2 linked regions of the Martelella mediterranea DSM 17316 genome follow. Each later gene encodes a partner of the first gene's protein in a complex. Links are inferred from orthologs where the notes say so. Each region holds a gene or a part of one and is shown in the gene's direction. Other genes may lie near its edges.

What was found.
Region 2: the proteins of Mame_RS27110 (region 1) and Mame_RS10395 are in contact, whole or in part, in a solved structure (PDB 2NS1), measured with the Escherichia coli proteins. The link is inferred for Martelella mediterranea DSM 17316 from one-to-one orthologs.

The regions. Positions count from the first base shown.
Region 1 is NZ_CP020330.1:1,096,858-1,105,004, forward strand. The notes cover bases 2,866-5,675. They hold Mame_RS27110 (P-II family nitrogen regulator), read left to right. Parts: upstream 2,866-4,000; coding sequence 4,001-4,351; downstream 4,352-5,675. Other genes in these bases: tesB (acyl-CoA thioesterase II), read left to right, coding at 2,866-3,669; amt (ammonium transporter), read left to right, coding at 4,374-5,675. In the rest of the region: Mame_RS05030 (response regulator), read right to left, coding at 1-396; Mame_RS05035 (NepR family anti-sigma factor), read left to right, coding at 567-761; Mame_RS05040 (sigma-70 family RNA polymerase sigma factor), read left to right, coding at 803-1,333; Mame_RS05045 (ubiquinone biosynthesis hydroxylase), read right to left, coding at 1,459-2,673; more of tesB, read left to right, coding at 2,773-2,865; more of amt, read left to right, coding at 5,676-5,708; Mame_RS05065 (HNH endonuclease), read right to left, coding at 6,575-7,132; Mame_RS05070 (DNA-3-methyladenine glycosylase family protein), read right to left, coding at 7,248-7,892; tRNA glutamyl-Q(34) synthetase GluQRS, read left to right, coding at 7,933-8,147. UniProt on the Escherichia coli protein: Involved in the regulation of nitrogen metabolism. Regulates the activity of its targets by protein-protein interaction in response to the nitrogen status of the cell.
Region 2 is NZ_CP020330.1:2,217,996-2,226,260, forward strand. What follows is about bases 3,346-6,273. They hold Mame_RS10395 (ammonium transporter), read left to right. Parts: upstream 3,346-4,152; coding sequence 4,153-5,394; downstream 5,395-6,273. Other genes in these bases: yut (urea transporter), read left to right, coding at 3,346-4,094; Mame_RS10400 (ArsB/NhaD family transporter), read left to right, coding at 5,473-6,273. Outside these bases: Mame_RS10370 (urease accessory protein UreE), read left to right, coding at 132-719; Mame_RS10375 (urease accessory protein UreF), read left to right, coding at 735-1,457; urease accessory protein UreG, read left to right, coding at 1,497-2,141; Mame_RS10385 (urease accessory protein UreD), read left to right, coding at 2,146-3,081; more of yut, read left to right, coding at 3,108-3,345; more of Mame_RS10400, read left to right, coding at 6,274-6,714; Mame_RS10405 (META domain-containing protein), read right to left, coding at 6,745-7,971. UniProt on the Escherichia coli protein: Involved in the uptake of ammonium/ammonia (NH(4)(+)/NH(3)). Transport is electrogenic. Following sequestration of NH(4)(+) at the periplasmic face, NH(4)(+) is deprotonated and neutral NH(3) is transported into the cytoplasm.

The DNA.
Region 1 (8,147 bases):
CGAAGAGGCCTCATCGATGAGGTTGGAAACGCTATCGCTCTCGACGTCCAGAATCTGGGCGGTTTCCTCATGGGAGAAGTTTTCGAGCGAGATCAGCAGAAAGGCCTGGCGGGGCTTGGCCGGCAGCGCCATGAGATTGGCCGCAGCCCGCTTTTCCCAGGAAAAGGGCGATTCGATTTCCTCGATTTCGATCGTTGTGGAACTGAAAAGCTGAGAGAAGAGTTTATAGAGCGAGACTTTATCGTCGCCGTCCTCCGGAAAGAGCGAAACGTCTTCGATCAGCGTTTCGAGTACGGCGGCAACATAGGCGTCGCCCGATGTCTGGGAGCCGGTAACGGCACGTGCGTAACGCCTGAGGTAGGGTAGATGGGCGGCGATACGTGTTGAAAGCGACATGTCTGGTAGTCTCCTGCCTCGATAGGTCGTTGCGGGTATCTCTTTTAGAGCATTCCTCAAGAAGCAAGAATGCGGGAGACGAAAAAAAGTTCCCGAAGAGCGGAACATTTTATTTTGGGCCGCGTTTTCGGCTTGAATGGAATCGTTGGAATGTAGCGAGGCGAAAACTGGTGAAGAACAATAGCGACCTTGAACAAGGTTCGAACATGCCCGGTACGGCCAAGAGTCCCGAAGAGGCGATCAGCAGACGCCTCAAGGCTCTCTACAATGCTGTCGAACAGGAGGAAATCCCGGATCGGTTTCTCGATCTTCTCGAGCGTCTGGACGCGGCCGAGGCCGCATCCGCGCCCAGAAAAAAGGGGTGATCGCCGTGGCAACAGTCGAAGATACGAGTTTCAAGCGGGATATGCTGAAGACGGTGCCAAGCCTGCGCGCCTTCGCCGTCTCGCTCTGCGGCCATCAGGATCTCGCCGACGATCTGGTTCAGGACACGATCATGAAGGCCTGGGCCAAGCAGGACAGCTTTGCCGCGGGCACCAATATCAAGGCCTGGCTGTTCACCATCCTGCGCAACGAGTTCTACAGCCAGATGCGCAAGAGCGGTCGTGAAATCCAGGATTCCGACAATGTCTTCACCGAGCGGCTTTCCACCCATCCCGCGCAATATGGCGCGATGGACCTTCGGGACTTCCGCGAAGCGCTGAACAAACTGCCGAGCGATCAGCGGGAGGCGATCATTCTGGTCGGCGCATCGGGCTTTTCCTATGAAGAGGCAGCCGAAATCTGCCATTGCGCGATCGGCACGATCAAGAGCCGCATTGCCCGCGCCCGCGGCAAGCTGCAGGAATTGCTGGACATTACCGGCGAAACCGAATTCGGCCCCGACGCCAATTCGGCAAGCGTGGTCAGCCGCGCCTTCGTGTCGCGTCCGGGCTGAGACGCGATGCGCGCAAAACCGATACTGCAAAGGGCCGGTCATTGACCGGCCCTTTCGATTTTCGTCAGCTTTGATGTAACGTCCTGAAGGGGTGCAGGCTTGAGAAGCAAGCCGCCCCGCCTTGCTCAGAGCGGCTCGCCGGCCAGAAGTTTCGGCAGGTCTCGAGCCGTCCGGCCGGAGGCTTCCTCGATGAAATAGCGCTTCAGCCGGGGCATGCGATCGACCACGCCGAGGCCGAAATCGCGGGCCATGCGCAACGGGCCGATATCGTTGGAAAACAGCCGGTTCAGCACATCAGTGGTCATGCCCATGCGCACCGTGTCGAACCGCCGCCAGCGCTGATAACGCTCCAGCGTGTCGAGCGCGCCGATGTCGAGGCCATTGCGATCCGCTTCCACGATGGTCTGGGCAAGAGCCGCGACATCCTTGAAGCCGAGATTGAGGCCCTGGCCCGAAATCGGGTGGATGCCGTGGGCCGCGTCGCCTGCCAGCGCCAGCCGCGGCGCGATGAACGAGCGCGACAGCGTGAGGCCCAGCGGAAAGGCGCGCCTGCCGCCGGCCAGCGTGAGTTTGCCGAGATGATGCCCGAAGCGGCGCTCCAGCTCGGCCTCGAACACCATGTCGTCGCTGTCGACAAGGCGTTGGGCATCTTCGGTGCGCTCTGTCCAGACCAGCGAGGAACGGTTACCGGTCAGCGGCAGGATGGCGAAGGGGCCCGCCGGCAGGAAATGCTCTTCCGCCCGGCCGTTATGCAGGCGCTCATGGGCGACGGTGGTGACGATGCCGGACTGGCCATAGTCGAATTTGACCGTCTTGATGCCGGCCATGTCGCGCAGCCGCGAGCGCACGCCGTCGCAGGCAACCACCAGCCGCGTCGCGATCTTCTCGCCGTCGGCAAGGGTGAGTTTCGCATGGCCGCCCTCGGCCGAAAAATCGGTCACGGCGGCGTCGTGGCGGATCGTGATGCCGAGCGTGTCGGCCGCCCGGCGCAGCGCCCTGACCATCGCGACATTCGGGATCATGTAGGCGAAGGGGTCGCTCGCCTCACCGCGTTCGCCGAAGGTGAGGAACACCGGCTTGACCGGCTCGCCGGTCTCCGAATCGGTGACGATCATCTCGTTGATCGGCTGGGCGTGGTCCTTGATCTCGTCCCACAGTTCCAGCGTTTTCAGCATGTTGATCGCGGCTGCGATAATGGCGGAGGCGCGCTCGTCCTTTTCCCACACATGGGCCGGCGCCGCCTCCATCAGCTCGATGTCGAGGTGGGGCGCTGCTTTCTTGACCGCGACCGCGACCGAGAGCCCGACATAGCCGCCGCCTACGATGACGATATCCTTCATATCCCGATCCTTCCTGCGTCTCGCCATATCTCGCTCCTTCTCAGCAAAGCTGTTATAGGCCATTGCGATACTCATGGGATATATAGGGACCGCGTTCAAATGTCACAGCCCGGCAATGACCACGGCGGCAAGGCGCTCGCCGCTCTTCTCGATCTCGAGCGGCTCGAGGAGAACCTTTATCGCGGCCAGAGCCCTGCCACCACCTGGCAGCGCGTCTTTGGCGGTCAGGTCGTTGCCCAGTCGCTGGTGGCGACCCAGAGAACGGCTCCCGAAGGGCATCTCGTTCACTCGCTCCACGGCTATTTCATGCGTCCCGGCGATACCGAGGTGCCGATCATCTTCCAGGTCGAGCGGTTGCGCGATGGGCGCAGCTTTTCCACCCGCAGCGTCCGCGCCATCCAGCACGGCCAGCCGATTTTCATCATGACCGCCTCGTTTCAGATCGAGGAGGATGGCTTTGAGCATCAGCATGCCATGCCCGATGTTCCGCCGCCTGAAGAGCTGGCGGGGAGCGACATCATGAATGATGCCGAGAACGCGCCGGCTCCGGTGCGCAATTACTGGATGCGAGAGCGGCCAATCGAGATCAGGCCCGTTGACCTCGACAATTTTCTCTGGCGCAAGAAACCCGGCGGCCAGCAGAATATCTGGATTCGGGCCAATGGTCCGTCGCCGCACGGGCGCGACTATCAGACCGCGTTTCTCGCCTACATGTCGGACATGACCCTGCTCGACGCGACGCTCTATGCGCACCAGAGTTCAGTCTTTTCCGACCGGGTGCAGGCGGCGAGCCTCGACCATGCGGTCTGGTTCCATCGGCCGTTCGAGACTGATGACTGGCTGCTTTATTCGCAGGAAAGTCCTTCGGCAAATGGCGGCCGGGGCTTTGCCCATGGCCGCATCTTCAGCCGCGACGGCACGCTGGTGGCCTCCGTCGCACAGGAAGGCCTGATCCGCATTCGCGATCACGCCTGGCCGTTCTACAAAAAGGCGTAGCCCGGCGCTATGACGCCGAAGAGGATGAAAATGCCCATATTGCGCGCATGCTGGGCCTTCTGATTGACGGCCTGAGAGGGCGTGTCTGATTCTCATTCCGGCATTTGCATAAAAAAAAGGCAATTGCCAAAAATAACGCACGGAATCGCCGCAACTTTGTGGCGGGCATTTCGTCGCACATATCTTCCCGAAAATATCCCATTAATATCAATTATTTGTGACGTCAGTTCCAAACTGGCACGGTCTTTGTATGTCTGCGATAGGCCGCTGACGAATTTCTATTCGAGGGCGGTAAGGAGAACCGGCTTTTCGAAGCTGCGGGTAACAAAGGATGGGAAACCAGATGAAAATTGTGATGGCCATCATAAAGCCGTTCAAGCTGGATGAGGTGCGTGAGGCCCTCACCGCCGTCGGCATTCAGGGCCTGACCGTGACCGAAGTGAAAGGTTACGGCCGGCAGAAGGGGCACACCGAGATCTATCGCGGTACCGAATATGCCGTCAGCTTTCTTCCCAAGCTGAAGATCGAAGTCGCGGTCGCCGCCGATGTGGTCGAAAAGGCTGTCGAGGCGATCGCCTCCTCCGCCAAGACCGGACAGATCGGCGACGGCAAGATCTTTGTCTATTCCATCGAACAGGCCGTGCGTATCCGCACCGGCGAAACCGATTCCGAAGCGCTGTAAATCAGCAGGGGGTAATCAGTCTATGTCTTCCAAACTCAAATATATTGCGGGTTTTGCTGCCCTTGCCGCAGCGACCGCCGCCTTTCCTGCCTTCGCTCAGGAAGAGGCCGCAGAGGCCGTGGTTGAAGTGGCCTCGGGCGCGCCCGCCGCTGATACGGTCGTGATCTTCAACACCTTGCTGTTCCTCATCGGCGGCTTCCTGGTCATGTGGATGGCCGCAGGCTTCGCCATGCTGGAAATGGGCCTGGTGCGCAAGAAGAACGCTTCGATGCAGGGCCTGAAGAACATCGCCCTCTATGCGGTCGGCGGCATCATGTTCTGGTTCACCGGCTACAACCTGATGTATACCGGCGTTGACGGCGGCTTCATGGGCTCGTTTGGCCCCTACGTCTTCCCGGGCCCCGGCATGGATGACGGCGCTGCCGGTTATTCGGTTGCCTCCGACTGGTTCTTCCAGATGGTGTTCTGCGCCACCACCGCCTCGATCGTGTCCGGTACGGTTGCCGAGCGCATCAAGTTCTGGCCGTTCATCATCTTCACCGTCATCCTGACCGGTATTCTCTACCCGATCACGGGTTCCTGGCAGTGGGGCGGCGGCTGGCTTTCCGAAATGGGCTTCTCCGACTTCGCCGGTTCGACGCTGGTTCACTCGGTTGGCGGCTGGGCCGCTCTGGCCGGTGCGCTTGTTCTCGGGGCGCGTACGGGCAAATATGCCGCTGACGGCTCCGTTCATCCGATGCCGGGCTCCAACATCCCGCTCGCCGTTCTCGGCACCTTCATCCTGTGGCTCGGCTGGTTCGGCTTCAACGGCGCCTCGCAGCTTGCCATCGGCTCGATCGCGGATGCCGGCGATGTCTCCAAGATCTTCGTCAACACCAACCTGGCCGCTGCGGCCGGCGCGGTTGTCACGATGATCCTGCTGCAGATCGTCTACAAGAAGGTCGACGTCACCATGGTCCTGAACGGCGCGCTCGCCGGTCTGGTCTCGATCACGGCCGAACCGCTGACGCCGTCCGTTCCGGCGGCCCTGTTCATCGGCGGTATCGGTGGCGTGATCGTCATCGTCGTCGTGCCGCTGCTCGACAAGCTGAAGATCGACGACGTCGTCGGCGCGATCCCGGTCCACCTTGTTGCCGGTATCTGGGGTACCTTCATCGTACCGCTGACCAATGACGGCACGTCCTTCGGCACCCAGATTGTCGGTATCGTCGCCATCGGCGCCTTCACCTTCATCGTGTCGTTCGTCATCTGGTTCATCCTCAAGGCCATCATGGGCATCCGTGTCTCGCCGGAGGAAGAAGAGATGGGTCTCGACAAGTCCGAGGTCGGCGTCGAAGCCTACCCGGAATTCATGTAAGCCCGACCGGGGCCGCCATGCGGCGACCCCGGACGATTTCAGCATGCATCGCAGAACCCGCCGGTCAGACCGGCGGGTTCATTATTTCGTGGCGAGGCGAAAGCCGCAGATATCCACGAAGCGTCCCGAAACATGAAGTTCGAAAAAGGCCTGCTTCAAGGGCGCGCCTCGGGCGCCCCGAGCCAAGACCGAATCCGCTGTTTCCTGCCGCGTTGCGGGTAGCCTCTATGCGAGGCTTGAAAGCTTGCCGTGAAAAGAACGAACACTTCGGAAACGAGCCTGCCCTACTCTGTATTGACCGCACGCATACGTGCAATTTAATGTATTGTTATCGCTGAAGGTGTTGTTGTTCCACGCGGGCTCAACCCCGGTCGGATGATGTTTCGACCGGATAATCGGCCCGAGCGGGAACTTTCCCGGCTGCGGTTTCGTTCAGCACGAATGTGCATGCCGCGATCGATGATCAAATCTTGTTGTTGTCATGAATGGGTGATTGTTTTTGTGGCTTGTGCCGGATAGGTGAAATACCAAAAAAAGTCCAGGGGAAGGCAGGCGTTAGCTCTGCCGAGTTGGAAACACCGCAAGATTTGGGCTGAATGTGAAAAATCTCAGACTCTTCAAATGTTCCTGTCATCACCCTCTGCGGTTTGGAACGAAAAACTGTTCGTATTGCTTCAGGCCCACGCCGTTTTACAACCGCATACCGTTTTGGGTGGCGCTGATGCTCGTCATCGCGGTGGTGTCACTGCAGTTTTTCGGGCTCGGCTTTGACGAAACGCTGAGCGCAGCCGAATCTGATGCTCCGGCTACCCAGAACATGGCTGGAGGCCTCTGACTCCGCATTTGCCGGCGCGCAAGGCGCCTGCTTACGGCTCCAGCTCGCTGTCCCAGTAGAGATAGTCCAGCCAGCTTTCATGCAGGTAGTTCGGAGGGAACTGCCGGCCGTTATTGTGCAGGTCCTGCACCGTCGGCTGGAAGGGTTTCTGGAAGGGGATCATGCCGGCCTGTTTGGGCAGCCGAGAGCCCTTTTTCAGATTGCATGGCGAGCAGGCGGCGACCACGTTTTCCCAAGTGGTCTCGCCCCCGCGACAGCGCGGGATCACATGGTCGAAGGTCAGTTCCTCGCGGCTGCCGCAATATTGGCACTGGAAGCGGTCGCGCAGGAAAACGTTGAAGCGGGTGAAGGCCGGGTGGCGCGAGGGCTTGATATAGGTCTTCAGGCAGACGACGCTCGGCAGCCGCATCGAGAAGCTGGGCGAGGACACGGCCTGATCATACTCGGCGATGATGTTGACACGGTCGAGGAACACGGCCTTGATCGCGTCCTGCCAGGACCAGAGCGACAAGGGGTAATAACTCAGCGGCCTGTAGTCGGCGTTCAGAACGAGCGCCGGCAAGGCCTGAGGCGAGACTGCAATCGTCAAGTTGCTCTCCTGATCGATTCGGCATCTGTCTCCTGTATATTAGGCTCGTTGTTACAGTATTGTGAAGCCTGATTAATCGCCTCGTCTGTTTCGACTGCCAAATACCACAAAAGCCTTATCCCACCGGGAGGACGTCCCTTTTGGTGATCTGCGCGTAGTGCGCCCAGAGAATCCGGGCCGCCACCGAACGATAGGGCCGCCAGTCCCGCGCAAGCGTCCTGAGCGTTACGGCGTCGGGCCGTTCATTGAGCCCGAACGCGTCCGCGGCGGCAATGCGCAAGGCAAGATCGCCCGCCGGAAAGATGTCGACATGACCGGCACAGAACATCAGATAGACTTCCGCCGTCCAGACGCCGATGCCGCGATAGGCCGTCAGAAGCGCCAGCGCCTCGTCCGCGGGCAGGGCGTCAAGTGCTGCCAGATCGAGCGTGCCGTCGGCAATCGCCCGTGCGACGCCGTCGAGCGTTGCCTGCTTGGCGCGGGTCAGGCCGATGCCGGCATGGGCCTCGGGCGAAAGCGCCAGATAGGTCTCGGCCGTCAGCGGATCGCAGGCGGCGCGAAGCCGCGCGAAAATCGCGGCGGCCGCCTGTTTGGAGATCATCTGGCCGGCCACCACCTCCGAAAGCCCGGCAAAGCCCGAAGGCAGCAGGCGAAGCGGAATTTCGGGGCAGGTTGCGGCAAGGTCGGCAAGCAGGGGCGCATCCGCGCAAAGGCCCGCGAGCGCCGTTTGCAGGTCGTCGCGATTGCGCAGCCGTTCCATCCGCCTTGCCCCTTTGTCTCAAAACCGGATAGTTCATCGCATGAAACCAGTTACGGATCGACCCGTTTTCCGCTTCGCGCCGAGCTTGAACGGCTACCTGCATCTCGGCCACGCCTTGTCCGCCTTCGAAAACCAGCGGCGTGCAAAGGCTGTGGGCGGCAGGCTGCTGCTCAGGATCGAGGATATCGACCAGACCCGGGCGACGCCGGAGCTTGAGGCGGCGCTGATCGAGGACCTCGACTGGCTCGGCATCGC
Region 2 (8,265 bases), 1.1 Mb from region 1 along the record:
GCAAACCTTCGCCCGGCCCGTCCAACAACAAAGACGCCGGGGACGTTCAGCCGGAAGGCGGCATCGTGGGCCAGACAGGCTCCGGTGCATTTCGGCTCTTCTTTCCAGGCGCAGAGAATGCGGCGAACACCATGATCCTTGTCGAAAAAATCCTTGGCAACCTGAAGGATGCCGACTGGCACAAACGCTCCCACGACGCGACGGTCGACTATCTCGCGCTCGAACAGTGGGAAGCGCCTAAGAACCGCCTGCGCAAGGCGAGCGAGGGCGGAACCGAACTCGCGATCTCGCTGCCGCGCTCGGAGCATCTCCACAATGACGATGTCCTTTATTACGATGAGGCCAGCAACACCATCATCGCTGCCCGCATCGCGCTGAAGGAGGTCATGGTGATCGAGCTCGAAGGGCTCGAAACGCTGGCGCCGCAGGAAATCCTGCGGATCTGCTTCGAGCTGGGCCACGGGCTCGGAAACCAGCACTGGCCGGCAGTCATCAAGGGCAGCACCGTCTATGTGCCGCTCTCCGTCGACCAGAAGGTCATGGCCTCGGTGATGAAGACCCATGCCTTTGAGGGCGTGAAGAGCCATTTCGCGCCGGGCGAGGAAATCGCCGCCAAGCTCGACGCGCGCGAGGTGCGCATGCTCTTTGCCGGGGCCGATGCGACGCCGCATCACCACCATGACCATGGTCACGGCCATGGCGACCATCACCACCACTGATCGCGAGGCAGGGGCATGGCAGATGAGAACAGCAGCAGGACAGGCTCGGCAGATGACATGATCCTGCTCGCGCGTCTTCTGCAGTTTTCGGATTCGACGTTGCCCGTTGGCGCGTTCGCCTTTTCCAACGGGCTGGAATCGGCGATCCAGACCGGCGTCGTCGCCGATGCGGCAAGCCTGGAGCGCTTCGTCGAGACGGTGGTGCGACAGGCCTCGGGCATGGATGGCATCGCTTTCCTCCATGCCCATCGCGCGGCCCGCCGCGGTGCCTATGACGCCGTGCTTGAGGCCGATCGGGAATTGTGGAACCGGCGCGTGGGCGAGGAGCAGCAGATGATGCTCGCCCGCATGGGCCGCAAGTTCGCGGAGCTTTCCCTGAAGATCAGCACGTTTCCCGTTCTCGAACGCTGGCTTGCCGATATCAAGGCCGGAGCGACGCCGGGCTGCTTCCCGGTCGGCCAGGCGGTGGCGCTGGCGCATATGGGCGCCGATGAGAAGCAGGCCTTCGTGGTCCATCAGTACGGCGTCGCGGCGATGATCATGAGTGCCGCGGTGCGGCTGATGCGGATCGATCATCTCGATACCCAGCGCATCCTGTTTGCCGTGCAGGGCCGCGTTGCGGACGATTACGCGCGCGTCAGCGGGCTGGAACTCGACGAAATGTCCGGCTTCGCGCCGGTCTTCGATGTCCTCGTCGCCCATCACACCAGAACCCATGTCCGGCTGTTCATGAACTGACCGGCGAAACAAGGCCGGCGGAAAAAGAGGATTGGCACAATGAAGAAAATCACGCGTATCGGCATCGGCGGCCCGGTCGGATCGGGCAAGACGGCCGTGATCGAAACCATCACCCCGCGGCTGATCGAACTCGGCGTCAAGCCGCTGATCATCACCAATGACGTCGTCACCACCGAGGACGCCAAGCAGGTGCGTCGCACGCTGAAGGGCGTGCTGGTCGAGGAAAAGATCGTCGGCGTGGAAACCGGCGCCTGCCCGCATACCGCGGTGCGCGAGGACCCGTCGATGAACATCGCCGCGGTCGAGGAAATGGAGGAGAAATATCCCGACAGCGACGTGATCCTGATCGAATCGGGCGGCGACAACCTGACGCTGACCTTCAGCCCGGCGCTCGCCGATTTCTACATCTACGTCATCGACGTCGCCGCCGGCGACAAGATCCCGCGCAAGAACGGCGCCGGCGTCTGCCAGTCGGATATCCTGGTGATCAACAAGACCGATCTCGCGCCTTACGTCGGCGCCGACCTCGGCGTCATGGACCGGGATTCCAAGCTGATGCGCGGCAAGAAGCCGTTCGTGTTCACCAATTGCAAGACCGGCGAGGGCGTGGACGAACTGATGAAGCTGATCATGGATATGGCGCTGTTCGACGTGACGCCCGCCTCCGGCCAAGCCGCCGAGTGATCTGATGAGCCTGCATGAAAGCCTGCGCCGGATCGACGAATACCGGGAACTGAACGGTTTCAGGACCGAGCCTCAGCAGATGCGCGCGGCCGGACCGGGAAAGATCGGGGCGTTGCGCCTCGGCTTCTCGATGCGGGGCGGCCGCTCCGTGCTGTCCGATCTCTACCGGGTCACGCCGCTTCTGGTGCAGCAGGCGCTCTACTGGGATGAGGCGATGCCGGAACTGCCGATCTGCTCGATCATCTCGATCGGCGGCGGCATTTTGCAGGGCGATCGCTACACGATCGATATTTCGGTGGATGAGGGGGCGTGCGCCCAGGTGACCTCCCAGGGCGCGAACCGCATCCACCAGATGGACGCCAACTACGCCTCGCAGCACCAGACGGTGACGCTTGCAAGAGACGCCTATCTCGAATTCCTGCCGGACTTCACCATTCCCTATCGGGACTCGCGCTTCATCAACGACACCGATCTTGTGGTCCATGAGGATGCAACCCTGCTCTATGGCGAGATGATGATGACCGGCCGCAAGCATCACCACGCGAGCGAACGCTTCGGCTTCGACCTGCTGTCGATGACCGTCAATGCCCGACGGCCCGACGGACGCAAGCTTTTCACCGAAAAGGTGCTGATCGAGAAGGGCAACGAGACGATCGATTTTGCAGCGGTGATGGGCGGCTACGATGCCTTTGCCAACATTCTCTGCATCGCGCCGCCGGCGGTTGCCGAGCGCATCCGGGAGCGGGTGAACGTCAATTTCGGCGACGAACCTCCGCGCGCGATCTCGGGTGTCTCGACGCTTCCTAACGGCGCGGGACTGATGCTGCGCGTGGTCGGGATCGAAAGCTACGACGTGCGCGCGGAGGTTCGGAATTTCTGGAAGGTCGTCAGGGAAGAAACCCGCGGCAGAACGCTGCCGGAGGAATTTCTCTGGCGTTGATCAAGGGCCAAGAAGGGGGTGCGGATATGACGGAGAAGCGGAAAGATTTTGGAACGCAATGCCTGAGGGGCGCGGGGCAGGTGTTCTTCATGGAGAACGCGCTCACGGGCGCGTTGTTCATCGTCGCGATCGCCTATGCAAGCTATGCCGGCGGAAACTGGTCGACCACGATCGGCGCCGTCGTCGGCCTCATCGTCGCCACGCTGACCGCCCGGCTTCTCGATTGCGATGAGGATTCGATCACCTCCGGCCTGTTCGGCTTCAACGGCATTCTCGTGGGCGTCGCGCTGCCGACCTTCATCAGCGTCTCGCCGCAGCTCTGGTTCTATGTCGTCATCGGCGCGGCCATGAGCACGGTGGTGACGGCGGCGCTCGGGGCGATGATCACCAAAAGCTGGGGCATTCCGGGCTCCACCGGCCCGTTCGTGCTGACCGGCTGGCTGCTGGTGGCGGGCGCCTATACGTTTGGCGCGCTCGATGTTTCCGGCGACCATCCCGAACTGGCCTCCGACTATATCAAGGGCGTGACGATGATCCCGTCCCATGTCGAACTGGTCCAGATCTTCTTCCGCAATATCGGCCAGGTCTATCTTCTCGGCAACGAGATCAGCGGCGCGATCATCCTGCTCGGCATTCTGATCGCCTCGCGCGTGGCCGGCCTCGCCGCCATTTGCGGATCGCTGATCGCCATGGCGACTGCGATCATGCTCCGAGCGGAGCCGCATTCGGTGGTTCAGGGGCTCTACGGCTTCAGCGCGGTGCTGACGGCGATGGCGGTCGGCGTCATCTTCCTGAAGCCATCGCCGCGCGTGGTCGTCTATGCGCTGCTGGCCACCATCGTCACCGTGTTCCTGCAGGGCGCCTATGACGTGCTGACCGAGCCGCTCGGCCTGCCATCCTTCACCGCACCCTACGTGCTGACGATGTATCTGTTCATCGCGCCGAAGAAGCTGCTCGCGCCGCATCCGCACAGTGCGGTCGGAGAGCATCTGGTCACCGATACCAACAACTAAAGAGCGGCGCGACCGGGGCGGTCGCGCCAAAAAAACAAGCTTTTCAAAGGAGAAGGTTATGCAAGCGATCAATGCGGGGGACACCGCGTTTGTTCTGATCTGCACGGCGCTGGTCTGCATGATGACCCCGGCCCTTGCGCTGTTTTACGGTGGCCTGGTGAAGCAGCGCGATGTGCTGTCGATCATGATCCAGAATTTCGTGTGCATTGGGATCGTCAGCATCATCTGGGTGTTTGGTGGTTTCAGCCTGGCCTTCGGTCCGTCGATCGGCGGCATCATCGGCGATATCCGGCCTTATTTCGGCATGTATCATGTGGGTATCAGTCCGAATGACACCTACGCGCCGCACATTCCCTTCATGATGGTCTTCGCCTATCAGATGATGTTCGCGATCATCACGCCGGCACTGATGACCGGCGCCTTTGTCGGTCGTTTCAAGTTCGGGGCCTATCTGTTCTTCGTCGGTTTGTGGACGATCCTGGTATACCTGCCGGCAGCGCACTGGATCTGGGGCGGCGGTTTCCTGGCCAAGATGGGCGTCGTCGATTTTGCCGGCGGCATAGTGATCCACACCGCTGCGGGTTTCTCGGCCCTTGCGGCTGCCCGCTTCCTCGGCAAGCGCAAGGTCGCCGTCGGCGATCCTGAAAGCCAGCCGGCGAGCCTGCCGCTGGTGGCGCTCGGCGCGGGGCTGTTGTGGTTCGGCTGGTTCGGCTTCAATGCCGGCGGCGCCTATGCGGCGGATGCGCTTGCGGCCTACGCCTTCACCAACACCATGCTCGCCGGCGCGATCGCCATGCTGGTCTGGATGTTGTGGGAGTGGCGCGAGCACAAACGGGTCTCCTTCTCCGGCGTTCTCGTCGGCGCGGTGACCGGCCTTGCGACCATCACGCCCGCCGCCGGCTATGTCGAGCCGATGGCCGCGCTGCTGATCGGGGCTATCGGCGCGACGGTCTGCTACAACGCCAAATATGTTCAGGAATGGTTGAAGATCGACGACACGCTGGAAGTCTGGCGCGCCCATGGCGTCGGCGGCATGACCGGGGCGATCCTGATCGGCTTCATGGCCAGTTCGCATATCAACGCCGTCTCGGCGAGCGTTAAGCAGCTTGGCGTGCAGGTGCTGGCCGTCGTTATCGTCGCCGCCTATTCCTGGATCATCACGACGATCCTTCTGAAGATCCTCGCGGGCTTCGGCCATCTGCGGGTAGCTGACGATATCCAGGAAGGAGGCGTCGATGAAGACATGGTCGGCGAACGCGCCTTCAACCTCTTCAACATGAAGAACGACATCAACAAGTAAGCAAAAACCACGACAGCCGGGCGGTCTCAAGGCTGTCCGGCTGTCGTTTTGTATTTCCCGTCAACCGCCGGAGCCTTCGTGGATATCACCGTCATCATCTTTCTTCTGGTCTATCTGGCGCTGGCGCTTGGTTATCTGCCGGGTTTTCGCGTCGACCGGACCGGAGCGGCGGTTGTTGGCGCGCTGGCGATGATCGGTTTCGGGCGGATCACCGACAAACAGGCCTGGGACGCGATCGATTACCACACAGTCGGGCTGCTGTTCGGCCTGATGGTCGTATCGGGGGCTTTCACGGTTTCCGGTTTCTATCAGTGGTTGGCCGGGCGGGTTGCCTCGCTGAAGGTCTCGCCGCCGGCGTTGCTTGCTTTCCTTGTGGTTACCGGCGGTGGGCTTTCCGCCGTGCTGACCAATGATGTCGTGATTGTCGCGATGACGCCGCTTCTGGTCTCGATCACCATGTCGCGCGGCCTCAATCCGGTTCCCTTCCTGCTCGGCTTCTGTTTCGCGACCAATACCGGGTCGGTGGCGACGATCATCGGCAGCCCGCAGAACATGATCGCCGCGCAGACGCTCGGCCTGTCGTTCACTGGCTTCATGAAGGTGGCGCTGGTGCCGGCGCTGATCTCGCTGCCGGTCGTCTGGGGCGCGGTATGCCTGATCTATCGCGGGCGCTGGAACCTTGCCGCGGTGGAAGAACGGCCCCCGTCCGCCACGGTCGCCGCGCCCGCCCAGAAACTCGATATCGCCGAGACCATCAAGGCGGCCATCGTTACCGTCGCCGTTGTCGCCGCCTTTGTCTTTACAGACTGGCCGCGCGAAATGGTGGCCCTTTCGGCCGCCGCCGTCATGCTGGTCAACCGTCAGGTGTCGTCGAAGGAGGTCATCGGAACGGTCGATGGCAATCTCCTTCTGCTGCTGGCCGGGCTGTTCGTGGTCAATGCGGCGCTGGCCCAAACCGGAATGCCGCAGAAGGTGGTTCACGATCTTCAGGGAGCAGGCGTCGATTTCGCCAACCCCTCGATCCTGTTCCTCGTCGCATCCGCGCTCAGCAATATCGTCGGCAACAATCCGGCGGTCATGCTGCTCGCGCCCTTCCTGCCGCATGCGGCCAATACCGATGCGCTGGGTGCGGCCCTTGCGCTCGGCACGGGCTTTTCCAGCAACCTGATCATCTTCGGCAGCCTTGCCGGCATCATCGTGGTCGAGCAGGCGAAGGACCGGGGCGTGAAGATCGGCATGGGCGAATTCTGCCGTGCCGGCGTCCCCGTCACGCTGCTGTGCATGGTGCTTGCGCTCCTCTGGATCGCGTTTCTGACCTGACGTCGCCCTGCCCAAAAAGGGGCGTGGTGATCAGCGGCTCGCTTCGATAAGCGTTTCGGCGCCCGACGTCAGCAACAGCGCGCCGTCCGGCCCGAAGTCGAAGCTTTCGCTCGCATCCAGCGCCTCAAGGAAGGCCTGTTCCTGCTTCATCAGGGCGTCGTCGCAGGCCATCCGCGTCGTTGCCAGCGGGCCGATGGCGATGCCGCCCTCGCCATTGACCGAGAACGCCCCGGTGAAGCGATTGCAGCCTGTGGTGCCGAAGATCTGGCCTTCGTCGCTGATCGAGAAGGCGGGGCGAGCGGCCATGTCGGCGAGCACGCTGCCGTCGATCGCGTCGACGGTCCAATCGGGGCCGGTCAGCAGTTCGAGCGTATCGCCGCCGCAGCCCTTCAGCGTTCCGGTTGCCGTTTCCAGTTCGACGCTTTGCGGAAACAGCCGGCCGCTCATGTCATCCTGGCATAGGCCGGCTCGTACGGTGAAGGCGAGGGCGTATTGGTCGAAACCGTAGCGATAGGCTCCGTCGACCACCTCCGGCTCCGGCAGGCGGAGGTCGAGGCGGTCTTCCCCGTAATTCATGTCCAGCCCAAACCGGTCACCTGCGATGACGGCGCGCCAGCCGGGCTCATTGCCCTGCGCCGACCATGCCTTTTCCGCCTCAGCCGGCACCATGACGCAATCCGGCAGGTCCTCGCCATCGAGCGTCACCAGCGCGCTGTCGCCCTTGCTCCAGAAGACGTTTCGGCCGTCCTCGGACTGGTATTTCGCGCCATCCGCGGAGATTGCCGGGGCGAGGTGGTAAATCCTCTCATCGGTCTCGACCACGGCTTCCTCGCCCTGAAAGCCGGCCTGAAGGCGGATATCACCGCACATGAAGGTGCTGCTGAAGGCCGTGGGCGTGAACGCCGTCAGCATAAGGTCTCCGATATCGGCATCATTGTTTCCCGCCGCGATCATGACCGGTTCGCTCACAAACCGGTTGGCGCCGTCGATCCGGATCGCCGCTGTCAGCTTCGCCGCGACGCCTTGTGGGATGGCCAGTTCGAACGGCCATGGCACCTGCCGGCCGTTCGACTCATCGCTGTGCGTCGCCAGCAGGGCGTTTTGAAAACCGCGTGCCTCGACGACAAGTTCGGCATCGTCCGGCAGCGCCATGCGTTCGCGCATCATGGCCTCGCCGGTGATCATACGCATGTCCTGCGCATGCGCGGTCGTTGCCGCCAGAAGGCTAGCCAGAACTGTCAGAACGGAACGGGACATGGTGTTTCCTTTGTCGTCTTCACGGGTGGACGGTATGCCGCGCCGGAGACGGTTCCGCGTTTCTGGCGGAGCAGCCCGGACCCACCGGCGAGGGCCGCGCTGCGCGGTCAGGCACGCGCGCCGTCGCTGCTAATCTAACACGGTATTTGTAGGTTACCGCAACCGGTCGAACAACATGTCAGACCATACAGTTGACCCTTTGCGCGCAGGCTGACTATCAGCAGATCGGGCCTGCTAGAGCGCAGGTCCCGCCCTCCGGCAGGACGTAGCGATCACGGAATCGTTGCTCATTTT